Regions from separate parts of the Micromonospora sp. DT231 genome, predicted to be linked through region 3. Evidence: riboswitches for the same ligand, from Rfam matches in the RefSeq annotation. Region 3 holds a riboswitch; each other region holds the start of a gene.
What was found. A riboswitch is a leader RNA that binds a small molecule or an ion and turns the genes downstream of it on or off. The one in region 3 is predicted to bind cyclic di-AMP.
Positions count from the first base shown of each region.

Region 1: it holds a riboswitch for cyclic di-AMP, as region 3 does, so the genes downstream of both, ACPXBU_RS09575 (C39 family peptidase) here and ACPXBU_RS06230 (NlpC/P60 family protein) in region 3, are expected to answer to the same signal.
Region 2: it holds a riboswitch for cyclic di-AMP, as region 3 does, so the genes downstream of both, ACPXBU_RS33685 (coiled-coil domain-containing protein) here and ACPXBU_RS06230 (NlpC/P60 family protein) in region 3, are expected to answer to the same signal.

Region 1 is NZ_JBNCNO010000003.1:301,993-307,771, forward strand. It holds gene ACPXBU_RS09560 (acyltransferase family protein) at 1-1,101, shown strand, start outside; gene ACPXBU_RS09565 (hypothetical protein) at 1,194-1,643, shown strand; gene ACPXBU_RS09570 (hypothetical protein) at 1,777-2,547, shown strand; cyclic di-AMP (ydaO/yuaA leader) riboswitch at 2,832-2,973, shown strand; gene ACPXBU_RS09575 (C39 family peptidase) at 3,206-4,054, shown strand; gene ACPXBU_RS09580 (alpha/beta fold hydrolase) at 4,188-4,934, shown strand; gene ACPXBU_RS09585 (hypothetical protein) at 4,993-5,779, shown strand, end outside.
Region 2 is NZ_JBNCNO010000021.1:49,406-55,184, reverse strand. It holds gene ACPXBU_RS33710 (heavy metal translocating P-type ATPase) at 1-869, opposite strand, end outside; gene ACPXBU_RS33705 (hypothetical protein) at 884-1,855, opposite strand; gene ACPXBU_RS33700 (heavy-metal-associated domain-containing protein) at 1,869-2,078, opposite strand; gene ACPXBU_RS33695 (metal-sensitive transcriptional regulator) at 2,175-2,471, shown strand; gene ACPXBU_RS33690 (YibE/F family protein) at 2,673-4,046, shown strand; cyclic di-AMP (ydaO/yuaA leader) riboswitch at 4,213-4,343, shown strand; gene ACPXBU_RS33685 (coiled-coil domain-containing protein) at 4,348-5,367, shown strand; gene ACPXBU_RS33680 (carbonic anhydrase) at 5,432-5,779, opposite strand, start outside.
Region 3 is NZ_JBNCNO010000002.1:307,111-312,889, reverse strand. It holds gene ACPXBU_RS06250 (cellulose binding domain-containing protein) at 1-2, shown strand, start outside; tRNA gene ACPXBU_RS06245 (tRNA-Gly) at 363-436, opposite strand; gene ACPXBU_RS06240 (pyridoxamine 5'-phosphate oxidase family protein) at 946-1,506, opposite strand; gene dcd (dCTP deaminase) at 1,606-2,184, shown strand; gene ACPXBU_RS06230 (NlpC/P60 family protein) at 2,247-3,233, opposite strand; cyclic di-AMP (ydaO/yuaA leader) riboswitch at 3,301-3,436, opposite strand; gene ACPXBU_RS06225 (N-acetylmuramoyl-L-alanine amidase) at 3,672-5,648, shown strand; gene ACPXBU_RS06220 (NlpC/P60 family protein) at 5,704-5,779, opposite strand, start outside.

The DNA.
Region 1 (5,779 bases), on a different contig from region 3:
GAGCCGGACTACAAGGCCGTTGTCGACAAGCTGTTCGGCCTCGGCCTGTCCGGGGTGCAGTTCTTCTTCATCCTCAGCGGGTTCGTGCTGGTCTGGTCGGCCCGGGTCGGCGACTCCCGGCGTACCTTCTGGCGGCGTCGGATTGCCAAGATCTACCCCAACCACCTGGTGCTGTTCGGGGCGACGTTGCTCGTCGCCTGGTGGTTCGCCGACCCGGTCCTGCCGGCGGCCGCGTTGGAGAACGTGCTGCTGTTGCAGGCGTGGGATCCCCGGCCGGGCTGGTTCTACAGCCTCAACACGGTGAGCTGGTCGCTCTCCTGCGAGTTCTTCTTCTACCTCTGCCTGCCGCTGGCGCTGCCGCTGCTGCGCCGGGCCCGGCCGAAGCTACTCGTGGTGCTGATCGTCGCGCTGCCCCTGCTGATCCTCGCGCTCTGGCCGGCCCAGCACCTGGTGCCGGAGGTGAGCCGGTGGTGGTTCACCCAGATCTTCCCGCCGGTCCGGTCGCTGGAGTTCTGGCTGGGCGCGGTGGCGGCCGAGTTGATGCGCCGGGGACTCTGGCGCGGCCCGGGGCTGACCTGGGCCAGCGTCATCTTCGTGGGCACCTGGGCGGTTGCCACGCAGTGGATTCCCGCGGAGCTGTGGACCACGCTGCTCGCGGTCACGTACCTGCTGGTGATCACCGCCGCCGCGGACGCGGACGTGCGGGACCGGCGGTCGCCGTGGCGGTCCCGCCCGCTGGTCTGGCTCGGCGAGGTCTCCTTCGCCTTCTACCTGGTCCACGTGTTGGTGATGACGAGCGTGCTGCGCTTCACCGGCGACTGGGGGACCGGCTTCGAGGGCTGGCGCGGCCCGGTCGTGGTGCTCGGTTTCCTGCTGGTGACACTGCTCCTCGCCGGGCTGCTGCATCGCTACGTCGAAACCCCGATGATGCGCCGGCTCGCACCGCGCCGTCCGGCCCGAGCGGCGTCCGTCCCCGGACAACGCACGGCCGGCAGCCGGGCCGCCGGCAACGACGCCCCCGAGACCGGCGTGGGGACCCGCACCGAGGCCGGCGGGCCCGACCAGACCGACAATCGATCCACGTACGCGGACACGCGCTGACGCCATCCACCCTGGTCAGCGGGCTCGGCGCGGCGCGCGTCGACACGCCCGTGGTCGATGCGCCCGGGTCGGCACGACGGTAGCGTGGGGACGTGCTTCCGGTCGCGTTCACCTGTCCCCTGTGGTGGGTGGCGCGCTGGGCGACCCGGGTGCTGACCAGCCTCGCCGTCGTCGCGGCCCTGGCGCTCGGCGCCGGCCCGAACCCGTCCGCCGCGCCGAACCCGTCCGCCGCGTCGAGCCTGAGTGCCGTGCCGAGCCTGAGTGCCGCGCCGAGCCTGAGTGCCGCGTCGAGCCTGAGTGCCGCGTCGAGCCTGAGTGCCGCGTCGAGCCTGAGCGCCGCGCCGACCGTGGGCGCCGGGCCGAGTGCGGGTGTCGCCGGGGAGGCCTCCCCGGCCTGGTCGGTCGACGCGCAACCGGCGCTCCCCGGCGGTCAGGGCGCCGTCGTGACCGGCGCGCTGCCGGTGCGCGCGGCCGGGTCCGACCGGCTGCCCCTCGTCGACGGCTCCCGCAGCCGGGCGCCCCGGGGTCCACCCGGGCGCTGAGCCACCGGGACGAGCGTCCCGTCGCCGCGCCCTGTCGACAGACCAGCTCCGCACCCCGCCGACCCGTGGCCCGCCCGTGGCCAGGGGACTCGCGGGGCCCTCATCGCTCTGCTTCCTCCGCGAGGTGCCGACCATGGAGACCGCCGTCTTCTACCAGTTCGTAACCGAGGTACCGCAGGCCGCCGCCATCTGGTCGGCCCTGTTCCTCCTGGCGCTGGGCGTGCTCGCCGTGCTGGTCGCCAGGCCCGAACGGGACCGGCCCATCGGTGACCCGTCGCCGGCCGTACCGACCGCCCGCGAGGTGGCCGCGGCCGAGGTCGTCGACAGGCGCCGGTACGCCGAGGAGGTGGCTGTCGCCGCGGCCGGCGCGGCCAGGACGGCCCAGCGGCGGCGCGATGCCTGGCTGATCAGTCAGGAGCAGGCGGAACGGGCCTGGGCGCGGTACGACGAGGCGGACGCCGCCGCGCGCCGCTTCGCGGGATCCGGGGCGCTGCCCACCCCGGGCACCCCCCGCACCCCGGCCGAGTACGCCGCCCGGGAGCGCTACCTGCACCGTGCGGCGACGGCGGCGTACTGGCGGGGCGACCTGAGCATGGCGCAGCTCAGCGACGTGTTCGGGCGGCGGCACGGCTGGGATCCCCGGCGGCACCCGGTCGAGCAGGAAGCGCTGCTCAGCCGGGCGATCCGGGACGCGCGACGGGCCGACCACCAGGCCGCCGCCGACGCGGAGCGGGCCGCCTGGCGGGCCGCGGAACTGGCCGCCGAGTCGGCGCGCGCCCTTGTCCAGGAGGCGGCTTTGGCAGCGGCCCGGCTGCGGCCCAGCCGGGCACCGGCCCGCCGGCTGGTGCCCGGGGCTGCCCGCCCCGCCGTCGTGACACGCTGGCGTCCCGCCCGTGCGGGTTGAGCTCGATCCGTTATGTGAGCCCGCTCACCGCATTCCGAAATCGGGCGTCCGGCACGATCGGCTCGATTGTTCCCGGGATTGTGGCCGCACTTTTGGCGACCTGTCCGGTTGTCGCCCGTAGGCGTCACCGTAACCGCTTGTCCCATCGAGTCACGTCATCGGCCAGACGCGGAGAAATTGCTGCGCCGATCCGGGTTTACGCAGGTGAACCTGGCTTGGCAGGGTGTGAACGGGCCAGTAGTGTCGTCCCGTCCGGTGCGGTAACCGATCGCAAGAGGCGACGCCGCGCCGACCCGCTTAATCGTGATGAACGAACCGGGGACCCATCAGTAAGTCCGGGGTGAATCCGCGAGCCACGGCCCGCGGTAGGGCGATCTTCCCGCCCGAATCCGTCAGCTAACCCGGTAGGCGGTCTCGGAAGGAGTTCCATCCTCGTGCAGCATCTCTCCACCCCTCGGCTGTTCCCTCGCCTCCACGGCGCAGCGGTGCCCCCGCTCATCGGTCACGTGACGGTGAGCTGACCCCCGGGTCATCGCCCAACCGCCCGGCCACGCCGGGTGTTCCCCTGAGCGGTTCACCATCCGCGGACCATCGTCCGCGCGCTGGCCCCTGCCCGGATACCGGCCCGGCCCCGGTGTGCCGCTCTCCCCCCCGATCCGTGGAGGACCCCGTGAAGCACACCATGCAGCGTCAGCTCCGCCGCATCGCCACCCAGCGCCCGTACCAGATCGCCGCCGCCTCCGCCGCGGCCCTCGTGATCGCCACCACCACCGGCACCCTGCTCGCCACCACCGACGACGCGCCGGCCGGCCAGCGCACCGCGACCACTGTCGCCGAGATGCGCAGCGACGTCGCCGCCTCCCGTGGCGAGGTGCGAGACGCCTCCCCGTCGGCCAGCGCCGCGCCGACGAGCGCCGCCCCGGCCACCAGCGCCGCCGCGCCCGCCGCCAAGGCGAGCAGCAACCCGGACCTGACCCGCAAGCCGGAGCGGCCGAAGCCGCCGGCGACAAAGGTGCTCGACTACGAGTACGAGGCGCAGAACACCTACTACAACTGCGGCCCGGCGGCCACCCGCAACGCGCTCAGCGCCACCGGGATCGACCGTACCCAGGAGGAACTCGGCGCCGAACTGGGCACCACCGAGATGGGCACCAACTCGGCCGAGGACACCACGCGGGTGCTCAACGCCGAGGTGAAGGGCTCCCCGTACCGGACCCGGATGTTCGCCGGCGCGCCCAGCCCGGCCCAGATGGACCGCCTCCAGGCCGACGTCGTCAAGGCCATCACCGACGGCCGGGGCGTGGTCGCCAACGTCGTCGGGGACGCCACCGACACCGACGGCAGCTGGCACTCCTACGGCGGGGGGCACTACGTCGCCGTCGTGGGTTACAAGGACAACGGCCGCACGGTACGCATCGCCGACTCGGCGAACCCGTCCGACCCGTCGTACTGGATCACCACGATCGACCTGGCCAACTGGATCGCCAGCCGGGGCTACTCCGCCTGACCCAGGCACGCTGACCGCCACGGGCGCCGTCCCTCACGAGGGGCCGGCGCCCGTGGCGTCTCTCCCGCCGGTCCGGGGTACGCCCCCGTCGACGACTCTCGTCCGGGACCGTGAACCGTGGGAGACTGCGGCCGTGGTGGATGAATCGGGTGGTCACACCGGTCGACGGCCGGTCCTGCTGCTGTTGCACGGCATGGGGGCGACCGGTGACGTGTGGTTGCCGTGGGCGCCGCACCTGGAACGACACTGGCCCGGCCGGTGGCTGGCACCGGACCTCGCCGGCCACGGCTGGACGCCGCCGCTGCCGTCGTACTCCTTCGCCGGTTTCGCCCGGCGGATCGCGCCGGCCCTCGCCCTCGACGATCGTCTCGTCGTGCTCGGGCACTCGCTGGGTGGTGTGGTCGGCCTCGCGTTGGCCGCGCGCGACGCCGGGATGCCCGTGGACGCGGTGGTCGGGTTGGGGATCAAGGCGCTCTGGTCACCCGCCGAGCTGGACCGCGCCGCCGAGTTGGCCGCCCGCCCGGTGAGCTGGTTCGCCAGCCGCACCGAGGCGGCCCGCCGCTACCTGCGTGTCTCCGGGCTGGCCGGCCTGCTCCCGCCGGACCACCCGGTGGTGGACGCTGGCCTCCGTCAGGTCGACGGCCGGTGGCGTCTCGCCATGGATCCGAACGCCTTCGCCGTCGGCGAGCCCGACCTGAGCGCGCTGCTGGCGGCGATCGACGTGCCGGTGCTGCTGGCGCGCGGCGAGCACGATCCGATGGTCACCGACGCGCAGCTCAAGGAGTACGGCGTACCGGTCGCCACACTGCCCGGTCTCGGCCACAACGCGCACGTGGAGGATCCGGCGGCCGTCCTGGCGCTGCTGGACGCGTACCGCTGAGCTTCGTCGGGGTGATAAACCCGTAGTGCCGCCCCACCCCGACGCCTACCATTCCGCGGTGATGTCCCCTGTCGAGCAAGCCCTGGTCACGAGCGTGAGCCTGAACGTCGTCGACACCCGACTCGACGACGCGGCGCGTCGCTGCCGGCCGCTCGTCGCGTCGCTCGGCGCGGTGAGCCTCACCGCGTCCCGAACCGAGGTCGACGGCCCCCGCGCCGGGGTGAACCTGGACCTCGGGCTGACGCCGGCCTCCCCGTCGGCGTCCGGCGGGGAGGCGGTACGCCAGGTCGTCGCACCGCTGCTGGAGCGCTTCCGGTGGGGCCGTGGCGACCTCGACATCTCCGACACGGCTGCCGGCCATCCGTGGGGTTTCGCCGCCGGTCCCGAGCGGACGACCGACGGCGTGACGCCGTTGAGCGTGTCCGTCGGCGCGGTCGGTGACACTCCGGAGGAGTGGTGGGATCCGCCGGAGTGGCTGCCCGCCGACGCACCCGTCCGGTCCGTCCGGCGACGGGTCAGGCGACTGCCGGCAGCGGCGTCCGACGACGACGTGGTGGCCCGGGTGCACGCCCGGCTGACGGCCCCGGATCTCGACACCGCCCTGGTCCGCTGCCTTTCACTGCTCGGACGGGCGGACGTCTGGTCCGTCGACCTCCACCCGGTGGCGGTCGACGGGGGCGGCGTGTGGGGTCTGGCCCTGCTCCTGGTGCTGCCCCTGGTCGACGTGTCACCGCAGGCTCCCTTCGGGACCGGGGTGGACGCCCTCGCCGCCGAGTTCGGATTCCTGACGGGGCGCCTGCGCAGGTCACCGCTCGGCGTCTGGATGGTGGCGGCGATGGAGGCGG
Region 2 (5,779 bases), on a different contig from region 3:
ATGCTGGCGTCGACGGCGGACGTGCCCTCGTCGACCACCCCGTCGGTGGCGATCTTCTCTCCGGGGCGCACCACGAACCGGTCACCGACGGCAAGCCGATCCACCGGAATCAGGGTCTCCACCCCGTCGCGCAGCACTGCCACCTCCTTGGCGCCGAGGTCGAGCAGGGCGCGCAGGGCCGCGCCGGCGGTCCGCTTGGATCGGGCCTCGAAGTAGCGGCCGGCCAGGATGAACACCGTCACCCCGGCGGCCGCCTCCAGGTAGATGTTGCCGGCCCCGTCGGTGCGGGTGATGTCGAAGCGGAACGGGTGCGTCATTCCGGGCATGCCGGCGTCACCGAGGAAGAGCGCCCAGAGCGACCAGCCGAACGCGGCCAGGGTGCCGAGCGAGACCAGCGTGTCCATCGTCGCCGCGCCGTGCCGCAGGTTGGTCCAGGCGGCCCGGTGGAACGGCAGCCCACCCCAGACCACCACCGGCGCGGCAAGGGTCAGCGACAGCCACTGCCAGTAGTCGAACTGCCAGGCCGGGACCATGGCCAGCAGGACCACGGGCACGCTGAGCACCACCGAGACCCAGAGCCGGGTACGCGGGCCGCGCAACGGGTCGGTCGGCTCCTCGACCGGCTGCGGGGTCGGCAGCGCCGCCGTGTACCCGGTCTTGCGCACGGTCTCGATCAGGTCGTCCGGCGTGACGCCGTCGGCGTACCGGACGGTTGCCTTCTCGGTGGCGTAGTTGACGGCGGCGCTCACGCCGTCCATCCGGTTGAGCTTCTTCTCGATCCGGGCGGCGCAGGCGGCGCAGGTCATCCCGCCGATCGCCAACTCGATCCGGTTGGGCGCCTCGGGCAGCGGTCTGCTGGTGGTGGTCATGGTGTGGGGTCCCGTCAGTTGTGCCCGTGCCCGGGGGTGCCGTGGTCGGCGCCGCCGCTGGGCGCGGGTCCGCTCGGTGCGGGTCCGCTCGGTGCGGGTCCGCTCGGGTTGTTCCCGGTCGGCGGGTTGCCGGCGACGACTGTGAACTCGGCGGTGTGCACCGTCCCGCCGTGCTGGAAGTCGAGGTAGAGCCGGTAGGCGCCGGTCGAGGGCACCTCGGCGAGGAAGCTGACGGCCGGGCCGGGCCGGGTCCGCCCGTCGCCCGGCGTCCCGTCCGGATGCACGTGCAGGTACGCGAGGTCGCCCCGGCGCAGTGCCACCAGGTGCCCGTACGCGCCCAGGTAGGGCTCCAGGTCGGTGACCGGCCGGCCGTCCCGGCTGACGGTGAAGGTGAGCGGGGCGGTGCGGCCGGGCTGCGGCGAGCCGGTCAGGGTGACCGTGTAGCCGTCGACGGTGGTGCTGGTCGCCGGGGCGGGCAGCGGTCGGTCGGTCAGCTCGCCGGGGACCGTCACGTCCACGCCGAGCGTCAGCGACTCACCCCCGGTCGGTGTGAAGTCGGCGAACGCCCGCCACTGCCCCGGGCCGGCCAGCGGCGTGCCGACCCGCCAGGTGCCGTCCGCGGCCAGGTCGGGGTGCACGTGCCGGAAACCGGAGAGGTCCCGGCGGACCACGATCAGGTGCATCCTCCTGTCGTGCGCCACGTCGTACCGGGTCACCGGCTGGCCGTCCGGACCGGTGATCCGGAAGGCGAACTCGTCGGCCGGGGCGTCGACCGGGTCGAGGGTGTAGCCGCGGTCGGAGACGAGCAGTCCACCGGGAATCCGGTCGGCCGGCTCGCCGTGCCCTCTCGTCGCCGGGTCGGCGTGGCCGTCGTGCCGGCCCTCGGCCACCGGGGCGCGGTCGACCACCCGACCGACCCCGTACGTCGCGCCGAAGATCGCCGCGAGGCCGACAGCGAACCCGGCCACTCTCGTCACGGTACGCATGTCGGCCCCCCGCTCACGCGTCGACGAGGTCGTAGCCGGCCTCGTCGACGGCGGCCCGGACGACCTGCACGTCGAGGGGCTGCTCGCTGTTCACGGTGACCTGCCCGGTCGCGAGATCGACCTGGACGTCACGTACGCCCGCGATGGCGCCGACCTCGGCGCTTACCGCGCTGACACAGTGCCCGCAGGTCATGCCCTGCACCTGGAACGTCGTGTTGACCATCGGATCGTCTCCCTCTGCGTACCGGTACCCGGTGGGGGTATCCCCCTCGGAAGTGCACCGTACCATACCCCCAGGGGGTAGGCTATCCTGGTCGGCATGAGCGCACCCACCCCGATCCGCGGGTACACCGCCAGCAAGGACCAGCTGCTCGCGCGGCTCCGCCGAGTCGAGGGGCAGGTCCGCGGCATCGAGAAGATGGTCGACGACGACCGCTACTGCATCGACGTGCTCACCCAGATCTCCGCGATCCAGGCCGCGCTCGACAAGGTGGCGCTGGGGCTGCTCGACGGGCACGCCCGGCACTGCATGCACGAGGGTGCGGCCGAGGGACGGGCCGACGAGATGGCCACCGAGATGATGGCGGCGGTCGGCCGGCTGATGAAGCGCGGCTGACGCAGCGCGGCAGATACAGCGCGGGTGCCGGCACCGCGGCGAGGGGCCGACTTCCGGGCAACCAGGGCCGGGCACTGACCGTCCGTGATCGCGTGGTCGTCGGTTCGCGATCCGCCGCGCCCCGCGCCGCCTTTCGGTGACGACACTGAACCGCGCGGCCCGCCGGCACGTATCCCGCACCGGATCGTTGGGAGTCTCGACTTGGGTTCCGACCACGCCCGCCCCGCTCCGTCCGCCCCACCCCGGGTGCGACGGATCCTCGTCATGACCGTGGTGCCCCTCTTCGTCGCCACAGTGGTCGCCGCGGCGCTGCTCTGGCCGCGCGGAGGAGCACCGCGGACCGACGGCGGAGCGGACGTGCCGCGCTACGCCGGCACGGTGACAAGGGTGGTGACCGAACCGTGCCCGCCGCTGCCGTCGAGCCCGGAGGGCACACCCAGGGTCGGCAACGGGCCGTGCGGCACCGTCGACGTCCGGGTGGACGACGGACCGGCCGCCGGCCAACAGGTGAGCACACCGGTGCCCGACGGCCCGGGCGCGCCACGGGTCGACGTCGGCGACGAGGTCGTCCTTGTCGAGTTGACCGACCCGACCGATCCCACGCTCAGTAACTGGAACATCGCCGAGCACCAGCGCGGCACCCCACTTGTGTGGTTGGCGGTGGTCTTCGCCGCCGCGATCGTCGCGTTCGGCCGGTGGCGGGGGCTGGCCGCGCTCGCCGGGTTGGCGGCCAGCTTCGCCATCCTGCTCACCTTCGTGCTGCCGGGCATCGGCGCCGGCCGGTCACCTCTCCTGGTGGCGGTGGTCGGCGCCGCCCTGATCATGTTCGTGGTGCTCTATCTGACCCACGGCGTCACCGCGCAGACCTCGGTCGCGGTGCTCGGCACCCTGGGCAGCCTGGTGCTGACCGGCGCGCTCGCCACCATCGCCACCGGGGCAACGCACCTCACCGGCTTCGGCAGCGAGGACGCGACGACTCTGTCGATGTTCCAGGGTGACGTGGACCTGCACGGCCTGCTGCTCGCCGGGATCATCATCGGGTCGCTCGGGGTGCTCGACGACGTGACGGTCACCCAGGCGGCCACCGTCACCGAGCTGGCGAACGCCAATCCCGGGCTGACCCGCAGGCAGCTCTACCGTGCGGCGACACGTGTCGGCCGGGCGCACATCGCCTCCACCGTCAACACGATCGTGCTGGCGTACGCGGGCGCGTCGCTGCCCCTGCTGCTCCTGCTCACCGCCGACGCGCGGCCGATCGGGCAGCTCCTCACCAGCGAGTTCCTCGCGCAGGAGATCGTCCGCAGCGCGGTCGCGACACTCGGGCTGATCGCCGCCGTGCCGCTGACCACCGGACTGGCCGCGATCGTGACCGCGGCCGGGCGCGCCGACACCACGCCGCCCGTCGATGCCACCCGGTCGCGCCCCCGGGCGGACGACCGGGCGGAGGCGCTGGCCGCCCTCAACGCGCCGCGATCGCGGCAACCCGACGAGCCGGACCAGACGCGGACCCGGCGCCCATCCACCGCCACCGACGGGTGGCCGGAGTCGAACAGGAGCACGGATACGGCATGGTGACACTCCTCAGCGTGACCAGATCGGGTCCCCCACCTGAGAACCGCGTCACTGGTTACCCACCGCTATGGCGAAATGACACTTTTGGTCGGCATCCAGGCGTAGCTCACCCAGTCGACTCTCGGGTAACCTCGCTGCCGGTTACCGATGAAGGCGCGAAGCGGCGCCTGCGGTGCCACCGCCCAATCGCCAACCGGCGAGCCGGGGACCCAGGTGTGTGGGGTGAATCCGCGTCAGCGGTAGGGGCCACTTCCGCCCCGAACCCGTCAGCTAACCCGGTCGGCGGTCGACGGAAGGGAACATTGTGACGGCACCCCTACGCCGCTGGATGACACCCGTGGTGGCCGTGATCGCCGCACTGACCGTGCTCGCCGGGCCCCTCCCGGCCCACGCCGCCCCGACGACCCCCACGCCGTCCGGGCACGAGGAGGACGGCGAGCCCCAGCTGCTCAACGACGTCATCGAGCAGGCCAACCGCGACTACTCCGCCGCCAAGTCCAGACTGGACAAGTCCAAGAAGCGGCAGCTCGAGTTGGCGCTTGAGGTGGACCGGGCCAAGGCCGACCTGGACGCGCTGGCGCCACAGGTCGGGGAGATCGCCGCCCAGTCGTACCGGACCGGTCGGATCGGCGCGCTGGCGATGCTGCTCGAAAGCGACGCTCCGGACACGTTCGTCCAACGTGCCGCGATGCTCGACGAGATCAACATGGTGAACGAGAACAAGCTCGCCGAGGTCAACGCGGTGAAGTCCCGCGCCGAGCAGGCCAAGCTGCTCCTCGACACCGAGGTCCGCGAGCAACAGAAGCAGACCGCCGTGATGGCCAAGCGGAAGACCGAGGCCGACAAGGCGCTCTCCCTGGTCGGCGGCAAGGGCTTCACCGGCGGCCTGGTGGACGCCACCTCGAAGGTCGCCAAGATCGGGCCGGGCCGCACCGCCGACGGTGACTGGAAGGCACAGTCCTGCAGCGAGAACGACCCGACCACGTCCGGCTGCATCACGCCACGCACGCTGCACGCGTACAAGGAGGTCAAGGCGGCCGGCTTCAACCGGTTCGTCGGCTGCTACCGCTCCGGCGGGCCGTGGGAGCACCCGAAGGGCCGCGCCTGCGACTGGTCGCTGCAGAAGAGCGGCTTCGCCCCGTGGCACAACAACGACACCCGGATGTACGGCAACAACGTCGCCGCCTTCCTCATCCGTAACGCCGACCGGCTCGGCATCTACTACGTGATCTGGAACCGGCAGATCTGGTTCCCGGCGAGCGGCTGGAAGTCGTACAGCGGGCCGTCGAACCACACCGACCACGTGCACATGTCGCTGCTCTGACCCACCGGATCCTTCGTCGAGGGCCGCTCCGCACCACGCGGGGCGGCCCTCGACGTGTCAGCCCCTAGGCGGCCGTGGCCGGGTCGGCCGACCCGGTCGGCACGTCGAGCGACGCGAAGCCGGCCGGGACGGCCGCCACCGGGCGTACGACTCCGGCGGCGAGGCGGTACGACACGCCCACCACCGCGCACCGCCCCTGCGCCACCTCGTCGGCCAGCACGGGCGACTGCCGGAGCAGCGTCTCGACGGTCTGCGCGATGTGGATGTCGACGATGCCGTCGATGTCGTGCACACCCTCGGCCTCGGCCCTGCGCAGACTGGGCAGCACGGCATCGACCACCGCGCCCAGGTGCCCGGGAGGTTGGGTGCCCGTCGCGGAGGACTCCCGCGCCGCCTGCACCGCCCCGCACGA
Region 3 (5,779 bases):
AGCCCGCCTACCGGACCCGGCAACACGCTCGCGTCGCGGGCGCCCGGCGCCAGCCTGCGAGACATCATGGCCGGATGGGCCACGACAGTCCCCGCGCGGCGCTGATCTATCAGTACGCCAATCGGGAGGCCGACCAGGGTCTATCAGCACGCCAATCGGGAGGCCGGCCAGGTCATCGCCGGCGCGATCGACAAGGCCGTCAGGGCGGCCTGACGCAAGCCGAGCAAGCGTCGGACACGACCGGTCGCCGAGGACTAAGGGACGGGCGCCGAGGCGGGCTAATGGCACAGCGCCCTGTTTCAGCTATCTGGAACGGAGGAAGCCCTGGCGGGACCATTGGTCCTGACCAGGGCTTCCGCGTGTGGAGCGGGTGACGGGAATCGAACCCGCACTGTCAGCTTGGGAAGCTGATGTTCTGCCATTGAACTACACCCGCAAGCGGCACCACTGTACCCGAGTCGCCGTGCCCGTGCATGCACGCACCCCGACCCGCGGCTTGCCCGCGTGCCGCTCTGCCCGCTCCGCCCGCTCCGCCTGCTCCGCCCGCTCCGCCCGCTCCGCCCGCTCCGCCTGGTTCGGCCAGGGTTCGGCCCGGCTTGATCCACTCGGGTTCCTGAAAGTCGGGGTGTCCGAGCGGCCGGGACACCGCGATTTCATGAAAAGCGAGTCGATCATGCGGGGCGACGCTCCCAGGCCGGCGCGCGGGGGCGCCCCCAGGCCGGCGCGGGGCGGCGCGGGGCGGCGCGGGGGCGGCGCGGGGGCGGCGCGGGGGCGGCGCGGGGGCAGCGCGGGGGCGGCGCGGGGGCAGCGCGGGGGCAGCGCGGGGGCAGCGCGGGGGCAGCGCGGGGGCAGCGCGGGGGCAGCGCGGGGGCAGCGCCGGGCGTACGGCCGAATGCCGGCTCCCTTACGACGGAGCCGGCACCGACTGTCTCTGGGCCGTGGTGGTCAGGCGGCTGTGCACTGGACGTCACGGCTGCGGCGGGTCGGGCGGGTCTGCGGCACGGCGAGCGGCGCGGCAGCCACCGCCGAGGGGGCCCGCGGGTCGAGCCAGACCCGGACGGCCGGCCGGGCCGGGGCGAGGCCCGGGATGCCCGCGATGTGCTGCTCGCGGCGAGTCAACATCGCCACGTCGACGGTGAACTCGAACAGTTGCCAGTCGACCTGTGGCTCCGCGCGGGCGCCCTGCGCCAACCGGGCGATGCGCACCGGATCGGTCACCGGGCGGGCACGCCCCGCCACGTACGCCTCGTCGTCGCTCTCCTCCGGGGGGAACGAGTGCAGCGCGTAGCGGCCGTCGCGTTCGAGGTCACGGCGCTTCGGGGAGTCGATGATGAAGCAGAACAGACCCTCGTCGGTGATGACCGGGGAGACCGGATGGACCCGGGGCCCGCCGTCGGCACGGACCGTGGCCAGGTAGCCGAAGCCCGGCCCGTACTGCTGGAGGAGAACGCGGATCCCGTCGGCGAGTCGGGGCTCGTCGGCGGCGAATTCGGACCAGGAAGCCATGCGAGCATTCTATCGAACAAATGTACGAGTAGCGACCTCGACGCGCTGGTCACCGGCACCGAATCCGGTGGGTTTTCGGGCCGCCGCTATGGTGGTCCGATGCTGCTCTCCGACCGCGACCTGGTCTCCGAGATCAAGGCCGGCACGCTGGGCCTGGAGCCGTTCGAGCCCACCCTGGTCCAACCCTCAAGCATCGACGTGCGGCTGGACCGGCTGTTCCGGGTCTTCAACAACCACCTTTACACACACATCGACCCGGCGATGCAGCAGGACGACCTGACGTCGGCGGTCGAGGTGCCCGACGGGGAGCCGTTCGTGCTGCACCCCGGGGAGTTCGTGCTCGCCTCGACGCTCGAGGTCATCTCGCTCGGTGACCAACTCGCCGGCCGGCTGGAGGGCAAGAGTTCACTGGGGCGGCTCGGGCTGCTCACGCACTCCACCGCCGGCTTCATCGACCCCGGCTTCTCCGGGCACGTCACGCTCGAACTCTCGAACGTGGCGAACCTGCCCATCACCCTCTGGCCGGGCATGAAGATCGGGCAGCTCTGCATCTTCCGGCTCTCCTCGCCAGCCGAGCACCCGTACGGCTCGGCGGTCTACGGCTCGCGATACCAGGGGCAGCGGGGGCCGACGCCGAGCCGCGCCTGGCAGCACTGGCGCACCTGGCCCACCCGCTGAACCGCTGACGACGAGGGCCCGCCGCGACGAATCGCGACGGGCCCTTCGATCAGCACGATCGATCAGCCTGGACGGCCGTAGCTGTGGACCTGACCGTCGTCGGCCCTCTTCATCTTGACCGGTTCGCCGGCCTGCGAGGCGTGCACCACCCAGCCGCCACCGACGTACATCCCGACGTGGTGGATGTCGCTGTAGTAGAAGACCAGGTCGCCAGGTCGCAGGTCGGCCTTGCTGACGTTCTTGGTGACGCGGCTCTGGGCTGCGGCGTTGTGCGGCAGTGACACCCCGGCCTTCGCCCAGGCGGCGAGCATGAGTCCGGAGCAGTCGTACGAGTTCGGACCCTCGGCACCCCAGACGTAGGGCTTGCCGATCTGCGCGCAGGCGAACTTGACCGCGGTGCCGGCGGCGCCACCGGGATAGCTGCCGGGGCAGGGCGCGGGGCGCAACGGACCGCCGCCACCGCTGCCGTACACCTTGAGGCGCAGCTTCTGCAGCTTGTCGATCTCCTCGTTGATCTGCTTCTTCTTCGCCGCCAGCTGGGCCTCGGTACGGGTCAGCTGGGCCACCATCTCGTCGAGCGGCGCCTTCTGCCCGGCCAACTCGTCGCGCAGGTCGGCCACCTCGCGGACGTCCTGCTGCTGGTTGTGCGCGAAGCGGTCGAGCAGTTCGAGCTGACCGACCACCTCACTGGGTGACCGGCTGCCCAGCACCGCGTTGACGGTCAGCACGTTCTCACCCTTGTACGCGCGCACGGCCAGGGCACTGACCTTGTCCATCGCGGCGTCGACCTGGCGCTCCAGCGGGGCGATCCGGGCGGCCAGCGCCTGGGCCTGCTTGCGCTTGGCGGCGAGGTCGGTCCGGGTGGCGTTGTGCTGTTCGATGATCGGTTCGAGTTTGTTCCAGTCGGCGTCGATCTGGCGCTCGATCTCGGCGACGGACGGGTCGGCGTGGGCCGCCGTAGCGCTGCCGGTCAGGACGACGGCGACGCCGGCCAGTGCGGCGAGCGCGGTGGTGAAGCGGGACCAGCGTGGGCGCGGCGCAATCGACATCGGGCCGGCTGTTGCCGACCGCTCGGACGACGGCCGCGGGGCATGGAGTGCCACCGGGGTTCCGTACTCCTTCTTCCTGACCGCCTACCGGGTTAGCTGACGGGTTCGGGCGGGAAGTCGGCGCCCTACCGCAGTGGCTGCGGATTCACCCCGGGGGACATGGGTCCCCGGTTCGTTCGGAAACGACTCGGCGGTGTCGGTCCGTTACCGCCCGGGCTGGACGGAGCTGCTATCGGGCCGACGAATGACCAGAGTAGAGACGCTTGTTACCGCTCCGCAACCCGTGCGGCCGTGACACTCCGTACCGATCGGAGAGGATCACCGACCCGTACGTGAAGATTTATTTCCTGGCAGGTCGACACATGGAAAGGTATTGACGCGGACTCCCGGCCGGCGCGAGGGTGGCGTCATCCACACCCGCGAAATCTAGGGGGTTCGATGCACCATCCAACCCTGCTGCCCGGCCGGCGTGCGCTGCTCGCCGTCGCCGTGCTCGCCGCCGCGACCGCGGTCGGAGCACCCGCCCACGCCGCCGCACCCACCGTCGACCGCCAGCAGCGGTACGCCGCCGCGGCCGCCGAGTACGGCGTACCGACCGACGTGCTGCTCGGCGTCTCCTACCTGGAGTCCCGCTGGGACAGCAACGCCGGCACACCCAGCACCAGCGGCGGCTACGGCCCCATGCACCTGACCGACGCCCGACACGTGACCGCTCTGCCCGTGCGTGGTCACCACGACACCGGCGCCGAGGACCCGCGCGGCGACGACTCCCGTACCGCGCTGGCACCCGTACCCCGGACGGCCCAGGACCCGGCGCCACCCGCCGCCGCGTCGCAGACCGTGGATGCCGCCGCCGCGCTGACCGGCGCGACTCCCGACGCGCTGCGCACCGACGCCGACGTCAACATCCGGGGCGGGGCCGCACTCCTGGCCTCGTACCAGCGGGAGTTGGGCGCCCCGGTCGGTGCCGGCACCGACCCGGCCACCTGGTACGGCGCGGTGGCCCGCTACGCCGGCGCGGACAGCGCGGACGCCGCGGCGGCCTTCGCCGACGAGGTCTTCACCACCATCGGCGCCGGCGCGTCGCGGGTGACCGACGTCGGCGAGCGGATCACGCTGCCGGCCCGCGCGATCCGCCCGCAGCGCTCCTGGCTGGACCGGCTGGGTCTGCGCCGGCTCGACCGCCCGGACGGCCTGGAATGCCCCCGCACCATCTCCTGCGAGTGGATCCCGGCGCCCTACGCGGCGTTCGGCGACGGTGACTACGGCAACCACGACCTGTCCGACCGTCCCGACCGGCAGAAGATCGAGTACATCGTCATCCACGACACCGAGGGGAGCTGGGCCACCACCCTGCGGCTCGTGCAGGATCCGACGTACGTGAGCTGGCACTACACGCTGCGCTCGGTGGACGGGCACGTCGCCCAGCACGTCCGCACCAAGGATGTCGCCTGGCACGCCGGCAACTGGTACGTCAACGCCAAGGCGGTGGGGCTGGAGCACGAGGGCTACGCGGCGCAGGGCACCTGGTACACCGAGGCGATGTACCGGACCTCGGCGAAGCTGGTGCGGCACCTCGCGCTGCGGCTGGGCGTCCCGCTGGACCGCCAGCACATCATCGGCCACGACAACGTGCCCGGCACCGTCGCCGCGAACGTCCGTGGGATGCACTGGGACACCGGCCCGTACTGGGACTGGACCCACTACTTCGAACTGCTGCACGCGCCCCGGCTGGACACCGGCACCCCGTCCACCGGTCTGGTCCGGATCGACCCGGACTTCGCCACCAACCAGCCGGCGTTCGTCGGCTGCGTCACCGTCGGCGTCCCGTGCGCGCCACGCGGCTCCTCGGCGGTGGTGCTTCGCTCCGCGCCGGCCGCGGACGCGCCACTTGTGAACGACATCGCGCTCCGCCCCGACGGCACCCCGAACACCATGGAGGTGTCGGATCACGGCGCCCGCGCCTCCGCCGGTCAGACGTACGCGCTGGCCGGCCGGCAGGGCGACTGGACGGCAATCTGGTACCTCGGGCAACGGGCCTGGTTCCACAACCCGGCGTCCAGGCCCACCGCCAGTTGGACCGTCGGTGTGGTGGCCACCCCGAAGCCCGGCCGGGCCACCATTCCGGTGTACGGGCGGGCCTACCCGGAACAGGCGGCCTATCCGGCCGGCGTGCCCTACCAGACGATCTCGCCACTGCAGTACACCCTGGCCGCCGGGCAGCGGTACGCCGTCGGCGCGGTGCTGCCGGGCGAGTACTACCGGGCCAGCACCGTCGACGGCTCCTCGCCCGGCGACTGGACGGTGATCCGGGGCAAGAACCGGTACGCGCAGATCCAGTTCGGCCACCGCATCATGTATGTCGACCTGGCCGACGTACTGCTCCTGCCGTCCCCGGTGGGCGCACCCCGCTGACAACGACGACGGCCCCCGGTCGGTGACCGGGGGCCGTCGTGTCGAACGGTGTGGATCAGGGTCTGCGGAACCCGGCGACGGGCATGGTGTTGATGCTGGACACCTGCACCGGTTTACCGGCACGTGGTGCG